DNA from 2 places in the Staphylococcus sp. TCBT05 genome. Region 2 is predicted to be linked to the other one. Evidence: riboswitches for the same ligand, from Rfam matches in the RefSeq annotation. Region 2 holds a riboswitch; the other holds the start of a gene.
What was found. Region 2 has a riboswitch for FMN ahead of ribD (bifunctional diaminohydroxyphosphoribosylaminopyrimidine deaminase/5-amino-6-(5-phosphoribosylamino)uracil reductase RibD). Riboswitches for the same ligand answer to the same signal wherever they lie in the genome.
Positions count from the first base shown of each region.

Region 1: it holds a riboswitch for FMN, as region 2 does, so the genes downstream of both, ACY191_RS08945 (ECF transporter S component) here and ribD (bifunctional diaminohydroxyphosphoribosylaminopyrimidine deaminase/5-amino-6-(5-phosphoribosylamino)uracil reductase RibD) in region 2, are expected to answer to the same signal.

Region 1 covers NZ_JBUQDQ010000038.1:371,887-376,308, forward strand. Annotated here, with positions in the region: gene ACY191_RS08935 (response regulator transcription factor) at 1-472, shown strand, start outside; gene ACY191_RS08940 (ATP-binding protein) at 456-2,216, shown strand; FMN riboswitch at 2,502-2,633, shown strand; gene ACY191_RS08945 (ECF transporter S component) at 2,700-3,245, shown strand; gene ACY191_RS08950 (ferredoxin) at 3,389-3,637, opposite strand; gene ACY191_RS08955 (helix-turn-helix domain-containing protein) at 3,747-4,422, shown strand, end outside.
Region 2 covers NZ_JBUQDQ010000038.1:71,741-76,162, forward strand. Annotated here, with positions in the region: gene ACY191_RS07510 (osmoprotectant ABC transporter substrate-binding protein) at 1-398, opposite strand, end outside; gene ACY191_RS07515 (FAD/NAD(P)-binding protein) at 575-2,035, shown strand; FMN riboswitch at 2,289-2,420, shown strand; gene ribD (bifunctional diaminohydroxyphosphoribosylaminopyrimidine deaminase/5-amino-6-(5-phosphoribosylamino)uracil reductase RibD) at 2,585-3,628, shown strand; gene ribE (riboflavin synthase) at 3,636-4,271, shown strand; gene ribB (3,4-dihydroxy-2-butanone-4-phosphate synthase) at 4,283-4,422, shown strand, end outside.

The DNA of each region.
Region 1 (4,422 bases), 300 kb from region 2:
AACAAATCGTGTTGAAGGTTTTGAATCAGGTGCAGACGATTACATTGTTAAACCTTTTTCACCAAGAGAAGTTGTGTTACGTGTAAAAGCATTACTAAGAAGAACACAGGTCGCACATACAGAACAGAGCGAACCACATGCGCGTGATTTGATAGAATTTGATCATTTAGTTATCGACAATGATGCTCATAGAGTGCTTGCAGATGAGAGCCAAGTAAACTTAACACCTAAAGAGTATGAATTATTAATATTTTTAGCGAAAACACCTAATAAAGTATTTGATAGAGAACAACTGTTAAAAGAAGTGTGGCATTATGAGTTTTATGGAGACTTACGTACCGTAGATACTCATGTTAAACGCTTAAGAGAAAAGTTAAATCGCGTTTCTGAAGAGGCTGCTCAGATGATTCAAACTGTTTGGGGAGTAGGTTATAAGTTTGAAGTTAAATCAAATGATGAACCGACTCAATAATGTAGTCATAAAACTGTGGTTAACTATAATATTTATAGTAACGACAGTTTTAATTTTACTTAGCGCAGCCTTAATCACATTTATCCAATCATACTTCACACAGGAAACAGAAGATTCTTTACTCAAAGATGCTAAACGTATTAGTGAATTAGTAGCAAGCTCTGATAATAAAGCAACCGCGATTGAACACAGTCGTAAGTTGATTGAAGGCCCTGTTGGTCTCATTATAATGAATGATAAAAACAGTCAAAATAGTAAGTATGGCAATACTAAACAAAAGATGTTAAATGAAATCAAACAAAACAAAGACTATGATGACGTATTTAATAAAGGAAAGAAAATTTCGGAACACGTTAATGTAAAAATTAATGATCAACAACATACTTATGTATTAATTGGATATCCTTCAAAGAATTTAAGCGATGTTAAACAAGATGAATACGGTGGTGTCTTTATTTATCAAGATTTAAAAACCATCGAAGATACTAATAATTTAATCACGGTTATTATTTTAATTATTGCCATTATTTTCTTAGCAATTACAACGATATTTGCTTTTTTCCTTTCTTCTCGTATTACGAAACCTCTAAGAAATCTACGGTCTCAAGCATTGAGAGTTTCAAAAGGACAATATGCGCAAGTTGAACCCGTAAATTCAAAGGATGAAATTGGAGAATTATCTCGTGCCTTTAATACGATGAGTTCTGAAATCCAACAACATATCGATGCACTGTCATCTTCTAAGAACATTAGGGATAGTTTAATCAACTCCATGGTTGAAGGTGTATTAGGATACAACGATAAGAAGGAAGTTATTTTATCTAACCAAATGGCTCAAAATACATTACAACTTTTAGATGAGTATTCATTAGAAAAGCTTGATGAACAAACAGAATTAACTTTTAAGAACAAACATACACAGTTTGAAGAATATGAAATTAATACTAGATATTTTGTAATCATTACTAGTTATATAGAGCAAATTCAACCAGATGGACGAAGTGGTATCGTGGCCATCATAAGAGATATGACCAATGAACATAATATTGATCAAATGAAGAAAGATTTTATAGCAAATGTTTCACATGAATTACGTACACCCATTTCTTTATTGCAAGGCTATACAGAATCAATCGTTGATGGGATTGTTACTGAACCTGAAGAGATCCATGAATCCTTGAGCATCGTCTTAGATGAGACGAAACGTTTAAACAGACTGGTTAATGAACTCTTAAATGTTGCTAGAATGGATGCAGAAGGGTTAAGTGTTGAACGAGAAATCCAACCTATTGATCCGTTGTTAAATAAGATGCAATTGAAATATCAACAACAAGCTGCAGACTTAGAACTAACCATGAAATTAAATCCAATTTCTAATGGAGCGCTCTGGTATTATGATTCTGATAGAATTGAACAAGTGCTTACGAATCTGATTGATAATGCATGTCGATATACAGAACCAGGAGATACAATAACCGTCGATATTGCTGAAAATGATCATGACAACTTGTTATATATTACCGATACAGGAACGGGTATTGCTCCCGAACATTTAGAGCAAGTCTTTGATCGTTTTTACAAAGTAGATGCAGCACGTAAAAGAGGTAAGCAAGGTACCGGACTTGGACTATTTATATGTCGAATGATTATCGATGAACATGAAGGTAAGATACTCGTAAAAAGTGAACTCGGTCAAGGTACAACATTTATTATTCGCTTACCGAAACCACCAACTAGAGATTAAAGGAATAAGTCATTGATGATTTTATGTGTAACGTCAAAAATAATTATAATAATCATCTAACTAAATAAGGTAAAGTGCCTCCGATTTATACAATTTAATGTGTAAGGCGGAGGTGTTTTTTGTGATTATAGCTTTAAAATATGAATTGAAATCATTTTACATCGCTATTTAGTACAGTGTGTAAAATTTAATTTTATATTGCTGGTAAATTAGCACTAAATACTGTAAACAATATCATTGTCTTTATCTGAGTTATACGCTATGATATATTTATAAAATTTAAATGTTCATCTTCGGGGTAGGGTGTAATTCCCAACCGGCAGTAATATAAGCCTGCGACCTATTTATTGTTCAATAAATAGCTGATCTAGTGTGAATCTAGAGCCGACAGTATAGTCTGGATGGGAGAAGATGGAGGGTTAATTTGTTGTGCAATTAAATCCTCCTATTCTGAGTAAGATGAATGGAAGGAGATAATTGAATATGCAACAACAAACCAAACGTCTAATAACGATTAGCATGTTAAGTGCGGTAGCTTTTATATTAATGTTTATCAAGTTCCCGTTACCATTTTTACCACCATATCTAACATTAGACTTTAGTGATGTACCGGCACTTCTTGCAACATTTACATTAGGACCCATTGCTGGCATCATCGTTGAATTTATTAAAAATTTATTGAATTTTTTATTCAATGTAGGGGATCCAATAGGACCGTTGGCCAATTTTTTAGCAGCCACAAGTTTTATACTTACTGCGTTTTATGTTGCTAAAAATAAAAATAACGCTAAATCATTAGTTACTGGTTTAGCTGTAGCAACCTTAATAATGACACTAGTATTAAGCATTTTGAATTATTTTGTGTTGTTACCACTCTATGGCATGATTATGAATTTATCAGATGTTTTTGGTAATTTGAAAATAATTATAGTATCAGGTGTTATACCTTTCAATATTATTAAAGGTATTGTTATTTCAATTATATTTATCTTATTATACAAACGCTTGAATAGTGTTTTACCGAGATAACAAATTGCGCTAACATACACTAACGTATCAATAAATAGTGACAAATAAAATTTTGTTTTCATATAACAAAAGCGCATGTTTAAGTTAATTTAAACATGCGCTTTTCCTATAATAAGGTTAAAATATAATTCGTCACTTAAAATCTATTCAAATTTCAGTGCGTCCCCATCAAAAGATTCTTCTTCAATTTTAATTGAATCAGTAGGACATCCCTCTAATGCATCTTCCATATCTTCATATAATTCTTCAGGCACTTCAGCAGTACCTTGGTTGTCATCAAGTATTACAAAAGCAATACCTTCATCATCATAGTCATATATATCAGGGGCAGCAGCACCACAAGCACCACATGCAATGCAAGTATCCATATCGACAATAGTATATTTAGCCATTTTCTTCGCCTCCTTTGACAAAAATGCTACAATAAAATCACAATTAATATTGTAAGCACTGTACTTATTTTTTTCAATGTTTTCGTTTTAATTAATTAGGGGAGTAAACATGCAAAATTTATTTCATTTCATCCAACAAAATACACACCATTATAAAACCGAAAAAAGCATATATAATATTATCATAGGCAAAAAATCACATCAAACCTTTTTTGATGCATGTAGCCAACAATTACTATCATTATATCATAGCTTACCTAATATCCAGTATCCGTCATTCGAGCGATATTATAATCTGAGCCAATCAGAAATAGAAACAACATTAAACGTACGCGTACATCCAAGATATACATTTGATAGTCTCGTTAATACGTTTCAAGCAATACAATTATTAACACAAACGATTTCACAATTACAGCATAAGGATAGTCAATTTATCCCTCTCACTCAACAGCAAACTATACATAAACGTGTTAAATATGTATATAAATATCTTAAAGAGGCAAACCTCGAACAAGATTTTATTGCAGAACTTCATATGTTATTCGAAGCTATTCATAAAGAAAACCAAGGGACTTACATTCATTACTACTTACAAGGGTTTGAAGATAGCATGTACACTAGACAGCAAGTTAGTTTAATAGAAGGTTTGCCACAAGAATTATTATTTGAATTAGAATTAAACGATTTAGTTGTAATGATGTTTCAAATTGAAGATAATCAACGTTACCCTATTTTGCATCAGTTAATTGTGTTACCTACGCTATTACATAAAACAGATTTAT
Region 2 (4,422 bases):
GAATTAAAGAACGTTTGATCGAATTTTTTGTCGAAACCGTTTTGCGTAATGTGCATTGCTTTTTTAGAATCTGTAATAGGTTTTTGTTTTAAGACGCCAGTTAAATCAGTTCCAGTATAGCGTGTGCTTGATATATCTGCATCACCCTTTAGCAAAGCGTTATGTTGAATTGTTGCTGAACCTAAATTGTTAATAATTGAACCTTGAATTTTGCCTTTCGTATCGTGTTCGATTAAGTCTTTTAGCATATATGCCATAATTTGTGACTCACTCGTGGCAAGAGCTGATATTTTTACAGACTTGTTCGTTTGGCTACCACCTAAACCTGGTAAGTCGCAACCGGATACAAAAATAAGGCTACCTATACATAATAATAGAATATGCTTGATGAAATTCATGACTTTCCCCTTTAAATTTGAAATATCAAAAAATATAATTGTTATTATTTTAAGATTAACATATTTAATATAAAAGGGTAACTTAGCTTTTGAAGTATTAGTAATACATTAAAATGTTATTAGATCCGGTAGATTGTTATAATATATATAATTAATTGAATAGGTGGAGGGTAACTATGAGAATTGCAATAATAGGAATGGGAACTGCGGGTGTCACAGTACTAAAAGAATTGTCTAAATCAAGACGCTTTCAAGATATGCAAATTGATGCATATGATAATCCTATAAATATGGGGCAAGGTGTACCATTTCAAAATGATAGTGATCAATTACTTATCAACTTACCTGCCGAACAGATGTCGTTGAATTTAGATAATAAGCGTGAATTCTTTGATTGGTATCAGGCGCAATCAAAATTTAAGTTTTCAAATCCTGAATATTTACCGAGATTTGTGTTTGGTCATTATATGAAGGCTTTTGTGGATAAAATTAATAATGCCAATGCTAATGTAACTCTCATAAAGGAAGAAGTTGCTGAAGTGTTCATTGAATCAAATATCGGTGAGACGGATGTGTTATATCATGTCTGTACATCAAATGATATGGAGCATTGCAAGACCTATGACATTGTCTTTTTAACGGTCGGAACATTATCATATCATGATCCATATCAATTAAAAGGAAAACCAGGTTATATTCACACACCATACCCAACTTACCATACATTAGACAATGTGAAAGATACTGATAATATCGCTATCATAGGAACTGGTTTAGCGAGTTTAGATGTTATTCGTTATGTTACCGAACATCACATCAATTTACCAATTACTGTAGCCAGTCGTAAAGGTGAATTACCAAGTGTTAGAGGTGAGATGCCAGAAATCACATTCCAATATTTAACCCCTAAAAAATTTAATGAACTAAAAGCAGAAAATTTTGGGAATGTACCATTGGATGATGCGATGGCACTATTTTTAAAAGAATGTGCCATTTATGAAATACCAGTGGAAACTTTGGTGCATCGAAAAGTTGGTAATTCTGTCGAAGATTTGAAATATGATCTAGAACATGCAGAAGACTTAGGTAAGTTTCAAAGTATACTTGAGTTAATAAAGGAAAATTTAAATTGGATTTGGAACAGTTTCAATAGGAATGATCAAAAGCGCTTCTTAGAACAATATCAACCCATATTGAAAGCAAATTCCAATCCAATGCCACCTAGAACAGCTAAATTATTGATTGAGCATATAGAAAATGAACAAATAAGAATTTATGATGGTTTAGAAAATATTGAATATAACAACCATCAGTTTAAATTGACATATGCAAATCATGGTGATGATTACTTTGATATAGTGATTAATGCCACAGGTTCTAAGACGCAACTTAAAGACCTTGATAGTGATGATCAACTTGTTATTAATTTAGAAAATAGGCAGGTCATACAAGCGCACCCATTAGGTGGTATTCAAATTGTAGCAGAAACCAACCAAGTCATAAGCCCTAGATATGGTACGTTACAAAATATGTTTGCATTAGGACAGCTTACTAATGGTATCAATCAATCTAGAAATGGTGTGACTATGATTGTAAGACAAGCGACTGGTATTATTCATAGATTGTTGGAAAATTAAATGCAAAGTATGTTATTACTATGTCATGTATTTTGATTTTAATGAATAAATATAAAAAGTATAATAATTTTTTTATAATTGCAAATGATGATGAAGTTGATTTGACGGGCTTTTTAATAGTTATAAAATGACGAAATTCAAAAAAATAAAGCCGACTTAAGTAATAAGAATTGTTATTTTTGAATTATTGTAGTATTATGTTCTTGTAACTTAATTAAAGTTGCTTGACTCAAACAGCAATTTACAATTTCATATATTCTTTCGGGGCAGGGTGAAATTCCCAACCGGCAGTAAATTAAGCCTGCGACCTGCATTTGTTTTCAAATGTGGCTGATCTAGTGAAAATCTAGAGCCGACAGTATAGTCTGGATGGGAGAAAGAATAACGTATAACTAATAAAAGGCACTAATGTAGTGTTTTATTTAGCATTCACTTATTTCTATTTTTGGATAAGTGTATTTAAATCTAAGTTTATAATGTTATAACGCATATATCCCACACCTGAAATGTACGATTTCAGGTGTTTTTTATTTTTTAGAGGTGATTAGCTTGAGTCAATATTTAAATTACGCAATTGAATTAGCGAAGATGGTAGATGGACAAACAGGATTAAATCCACCTGTCGGTTCTGTTGTAGTAAATGATGGACGCATCGTAGGTTTAGGTGCACATCTTAAGAAAGGCGATAAACACGCCGAAGTACAAGCCTTAGATATGGCACAAGATGCTGCAGAAGGTGGGACGATTTATATCTCACTAGAACCATGTACACACTATGGTTCGACGCCACCATGTGTTAATAAAATTATTGAGCATGGTTTGAAGAAAGTGGTGTATGCAGTGAAAGATACGACACTACCTTCAAATGGTGATGTAATTTTGAAAGAGGCAGGCATCGAAGTAGAATATAGACCTAATGAAGATGCTGCACTGCTATATAGAGATTTCTTTGAAGCTAAAAGCAAAGGTTTACCACAAGTTACTGTTAAAGTATCCTGCAGTTTAGATGGTAAACAAGCGACAGACTTTGGAGAAAGTAAATGGATTACAAATAAAGCAGTAAAGCAAGATGTCTTTAAATTACGTCATCAACATGATGCAGTAATAACAGGTAGAGGAACTTTAGAAGCGGATAATCCACAATACACAACACGTATTGAAAATGGTAAAGATCCTATTCGAGTCATTTTATCAAAAACTGGTGAGATAGATATGTCACTAGATATATTTAAAGATCCATCTACAGCAATTTGGATTTATACAGAAAATAAACAATTAGAAAGTAAACACGAGCAAATAACAGTTACGCAATTAGAACATTGCTCAATTGAAAATATATTAAAAGATTTGTATGCAAGAGGTGTCGGTCGATTACTCGTTGAAGCAGGTCCGACCTTAACTACTACATTCTTACAAACAGAATTTATCAATGAACTTATCATATATTATGCCCCGAAATTAATAGGTGGTTCAGGTCACAATCAATTCTTCCACACAGAGCAAGTTGTTGATTTAGCTGATGTACCACAATTTGAAATTGTGAATTCCAATTTGCTTGAGCAAAATATTAAATTAGAATTGCGAAAGAAGTGAAATCAGTATGTTTACAGGTATCGTTGAAGAAGTAGGTACAATAAATAAAATATCGACACAACAATCTGTGGTTAATTTAACAATCGGCTGTAAAACGATATTGGCAGATATGCATATCGGCGATTCTATTAGTGTGAACGGCGCATGTTTAACAGTCGTTGGATTTGATGATTATTCATTTTCTGTACAAGTAATAAAAGGTACTGAAAATAAAACGTATTTAAATCAGTTAAACCAAGCACAAGAAGTTAATTTGGAAAGGGCTATGAGCGGACAAGGTCGTTTTGGTGGACATTTCGTGCTTGGTCACGTCGATGAAGTAGCAAAGATTACAAGAATACAAGCTTCAGATAATTCAAAAATAGTAACAATCAAACCCAATAACTCAAATTTAATTAAGCAAATGGTGCAACAAGGGTCTATTACGGTAGACGGTGTAAGTTTAACGATTTTTAAATTAAAGGATACGGAATTTGATATTCATCTTATTCCAGAAACTAGAAAATCGACGATACTGAATGATAAACGTGTTGGTGATCCAGTCCACATTGAAACAGATATGTTATTCAAATATGTTGAAAGAATAATGGAATCAACTGATTCAGGATTAACGTCTGACAAACTTAAAGCGTTTGGATTTTAGGAGGGCTATATATGAAATTAGATAAAATAGAGGATGCGCTACAAGCTTTAAAAGAAGGTAAAAGTGTAATAGTAGTAGATGATGAAAATAGAGAAAATGAAGGCGATCTTGTAGCAGTAACTGAATGGATGGATGATAATACGGTTAATTT